2 regions of the Kosakonia beeri genome follow, and region 1 is predicted to be linked to the other one. Evidence: predicted binding sites of a transcription regulator. Region 1 holds the regulator's gene; the other holds the start of a gene.

Region 1 (2,202 bases):
GGGTATGTTGAGCTGGAAGTGCGTTGTTTCCAGCCGTCACCCGCTGGCGAGCCTCGACAGCCCGTTGAGTGATGAAACGTTGCGCAACTGGCCTTCATTGATCCAGGAAGATACTTCCCGTTCTCTGCCAAAGCGGATCACCTGGCTGCTGGATAACCAGAAGAGGGTGCTGGTACCGGATTGGGCCTCGTCGGAAGCGTGTCTGTCGGCAGGGGTATGTGTGGGAATGGTCCCGTCGCATTTTGCCCGGCCATGGCTGGAAAGCGGAGACTGGGTAGCGCTGGAACTTGAAAATCCCTTCCCGGATGCAGCCTGTTGCCTGACATGGCAACAAAACGAAGCCTCGCCAGCGCTAAACTGGTTGCTGGACTATTTGGGCGACAGTGAAACACTGAACCGGGAATGGTTGCGGGAGCCGGAGTGAAGGCTCCCACCGAAAAGTATTAACGACGGTAGTCGCGGAACGGGCCGTCAGCAACCGAACGGCGCTCAATCAGGCGCGGATGGACTTCAATGGATTGCGATTCTTCACGTTTGTTAACGATGCGATCCAGCAGCATGGTAAACGCCGTTTCTCCCAGCGAGTCTTTCGGCTGATGGATAGTGGTCAGTGACGGCGTAAAGAAACGGGAGTTGCGCACATTGTCGTAGCCAATGAGCGAAATATCCTGCGGTACGCGCAAGCCCATTTCATCGGCGGCACAGAGCGCGCCCATGGCCATAATATCGCCCCCACAGAAGACGGCTGTCGGACGGTGCGCCTGCGACAGGATCTGCTGCATAGCGCGATAACCGGACTCCGGCTCAAAGTCACCCTGCACAATCCAGCTTTCCGGCACGGTGATCATGGCTTCGGTCATGGCTTTCATAAAGCCTGCCAGACGCCCAGCGCCGGTGTTGCGCTCCAGCGGCCCGGGAATAACGCCAATGTCACGATGCCCACGCTCCACCAGATAACGACCAGCCATATAGCCGCCTTCAAAGGCGTTATCAATCACCGAGTCAGTAAAGTCAGCTTTGGCTTCGCCCCAGTCCATCACCACCATCGGAATATGGCGGTACTCTTCCAGCATGCTGAGCAGCGACTCCGGATATTCCGAACACATCACTAACAAACCATCGACGCGTTTTTGCGCCATCATGGACAGATAAGCGCGTTGTTTTTCAAGGTCATTCCAGGCGTTGCCGAGAATCAGGGTATACCCTTTCTGAAAACACTTTTTCTCGACAGCTTCAATGATTTCAGCGAAATACGCCGCTTCGCTACTGGTTGCCAGCAAACCGATCGATTTGGTGTGATTCACCTTCAGGCTGCGCGCGACGGCGCTGGGTGAATAGTGCAACTCTTTGATCGCCGCCCACACAGCATTGCGCGTCTCTTCGGCGACGAAACGGGTTTTGTTAATTACGTGTGATACAGTTGTGGTGGAAACGTTTGCTCGCTTCGCTACGTCTTTGATCGTTGCCATCAGATGTCACTCCAGACCATATCTTAAGCTCCTGATAATACATAAGGTAAACGTTTGCCTTCAATCACCCTGTACCCGCGAAAGGGAATGCGGTACGCCGGGAAAAAGACACTGGACGTCAGGAGGGGAGTCAATGGCCGGTACGCTAATAAATTTAGCGTCGAATTTTGTCTGATCTTGAGCAAAAGGGGAAGAGATAAAACATTCGTCTCACGAATTCCTGCAAGATTTTTATGATTATTTGTGCAAAAATGCGCTAACGCACTTTTTGTGTGGAAATTAAAACGGAGAAAATTGATGAGCACCGACCTGAAGTATTCACTGTTCACCACCATTATCGTTCTGAGCCTGATTGTTTTCGGCGCTCTGACCGCAGCTCTGCATTGATCCCGCGCGAGGGAGAGGCTTTTTCTCCCTCCGTTTTGCCCGCTTTTCTGCCCATTGTTATCAAACCCGCAATAATCTTTTGTCATTTTGCTAACTGCTGTTTTTTGTGATTACTGTCATACTTTTGGCTTCTACAACAGTGTCATCCACCGACACGGTGTTTCCGGAGTCTATCTATGAAAGTGAATTTTCCTTTGCTTGCCCTGGCGATTGGCGCCTTCGGCATTGGCACCACTGAGTTCTCCCCGATGGGGTTACTGCCAGTGATTGCCCGCGGCGTTGATGTTTCTATTCCGGCGGCGGGGATGTTGATTAGCGCATATGCCGTCGGTGTGATGGTCGGTGC
Region 2 (2,202 bases), 850 kb from region 1:
GCAGGTTGTGGGTCAGAGGGTAGAACACTGTGCTGCCATCGTGGCCGCGCGCGCCCACCAGTGAGACTTCGCCAGAAAAATGAATGCCCTGCTCGACAATGCATTCACCGTAGCAGTCGTCTGGCAGCTGTGCCGTTTCTGTTTCACGCAAACGCCACTGGCCGCGACCGTCGTACCCGCCCACGCGACGTTTAACAATCGCCAGTTCGCCCAGGCGCGAGAACACCGCAGGCCATTCGCTTTTGTCAGCCAGTAATTGCCACGGGGCGGTCGCCAGTCCAAGTTCATCGAACAGCTGTTTTTGGGTCAGACGATCGGCAATGATCGGGAACACATCACGGTTAACAAAGGCAGGGTGACGTTCCAGCTCGCGGGTTAATGCGGTTTCTGGCCAGCGCTCAATTTCCGCGGTAATAACGCTGTGCTGAAACGGCACGGCTTGCGGATCGGCGTCCAGCCCGACGGGCCAGACGGCAATGCTCAGCGGCTCGCCAGCCTGGCGCAGCATGCGCCCAAGCTGACCATTGCCCAGTACGCAAACCTGTTTCATGCCGCACCTCGTGGGTCCGGGTTATCCAGCACTTCATCAGTCTGCGCCTGACGCCAGTCCGCCAGTCGCTGATGCAGTGCAGCATCATGCTGAGCAAGAATTTGTGCGGCCAGCAGGGCGGCGTTGGCTGCGCCTGCTTTGCCAATAGCCAGCGTGCCGACGGGGATACCGCGCGGCATCTGCACAATAGAGTACAGACTGTCCACGCCGCTTAAGGCCGCGCTTTGTACCGGCACACCCAATACTGGTACCAGTGTTTTTGCCGCGATCATGCCCGGAAGATGCGCAGCCCCGCCTGCGCCGGCAATAATCACCTGATAGCCGTTTTGCTCTGCCTCTTCGGCGAAGCTAAACAGTTTATCCGGGGTGCGGTGTGCAGAGACGATTTCAACATGGTGCGGAACGTGCAGGGAATCGAGGATTTCGGCGGCGAACTGCAGGGTGGCCCAGTCGCTTTTCGAGCCCATAACAATGGCGATGCGCGCCGGTTGGTTGCTTGAAGACATGCGTCTCAAAACTCCTGTGGGTGTGCTTCAGACTACATAAGAGGGCACAGAGAATAGCACGTAAAACGGCCAAGGAAAACGGTTGCGTGGCGATGTAAGCGGCGATCGTCGCGGCAGCGAAAACGTCATCAGAAGGGGAAAGCGATCAGATCTACGTCAGTTTCGCTGACACGCACCATTGAACCTTCGCTGTGCCATGCGCCTAACACGGCACGGTGGGCAGGCGCGTTATTTGCGGTTAGCGTATGGATAGCTGGACGGTGAGTATGCCCGTGAATTAGCCACTGTACGCGGTGTTGCTCCATGGCTGCCACCACCGCTTGCGCGTTGACGTCCATAATCTCAAGTGACTTGCTGCTGTTAGCGGCTTTGCTGCCGGCGCGCATTTTTGCCGCTACGCGGCGACGGATAAACAGCGGTAAAGCGAGAAACAGTGTCTGTAGCCAGGGTTGATGAACTTTAGCCCGAAACGCCTGGTAGCCTTCATCATCAGTGCACAGGGTATCGCCGTGCATAATCAACACGTTACGACCGTACAGGTTGAGTACCTGCTCTTGCGGCAGCAGTTGCATACCACTGGCACGGGCAAAACGTTTACCCAACAGAAAATCACGGTTGCCGTGAATAAAGTAGCAGGGGACACCCGCCTCGACGACGGCGCGGATCGCGGCCGCGACCTGCTGGTGCAGCGGGTTTGGATCGTCATCGCCAATCCAGGCTTCAAACAGATCGCCCAGAATGTAAAGGGCATCTGCCTGGCGCGCTTCGCCCGCTAAAAAACGCAGAAAACCGGCGGTGATCGCCGGTTCTTGTGTTTGCAGATGCAGATCTGCGATAAAGAGCGTCGCCACGATTACTCGCTGACGGTCACGCTTTCGATGATCACGTCTTCTTTCGGAACGTCCTGGTGCATACCGCTGCGGCCAGTGGAGACGCCTTTGATTTTGTCTACCACGTCCATCCCTTCAACCACTTCTGCAAACACGCAGTAACCCCAACCCTGCAGGCTCTCGCCGCTGAAGTTCAGGAAGTCGTTGTCCGCCACGTTGATGAAGAACTGCGCGGTAGCAGAATGCGGAGCCTGGGTGCGCGCCATTGCCAGCGTGCCACGGGTATTTTTCAGACCGTTGTTGGCTTCGTTTTTGA

What was found. The regulator PurR, encoded in region 1, represses purine synthesis genes. The targets are predictions, from matches to a motif close to CANGCAAACGTTTGCNTG.
Region 2: a site for PurR is predicted at 1,128-1,145, ahead of purE (5-(carboxyamino)imidazole ribonucleotide mutase). Genes of this name have one in related genera too.

The regions. Positions count from the first base shown of each region.
Region 1 is NZ_CM135106.1:2,815,041-2,817,242, reverse strand. Features, by position in the region: gene punR (DNA-binding transcriptional activator PunR) at 1-424, shown strand, start outside; gene purR (HTH-type transcriptional repressor PurR) at 444-1,469, opposite strand; gene cydH (cytochrome bd-I oxidase subunit CydH) at 1,767-1,856, shown strand; gene ACUY4S_RS13390 (MFS transporter) at 2,033-2,202, shown strand, end outside.
Region 2 is NZ_CM135106.1:3,668,675-3,670,876, reverse strand. Features, by position in the region: gene purK (5-(carboxyamino)imidazole ribonucleotide synthase) at 1-550, opposite strand, end outside; gene purE (5-(carboxyamino)imidazole ribonucleotide mutase) at 547-1,056, opposite strand; gene lpxH (UDP-2,3-diacylglucosamine diphosphatase) at 1,185-1,907, opposite strand; gene ppiB (peptidylprolyl isomerase B) at 1,910-2,202, opposite strand, start outside.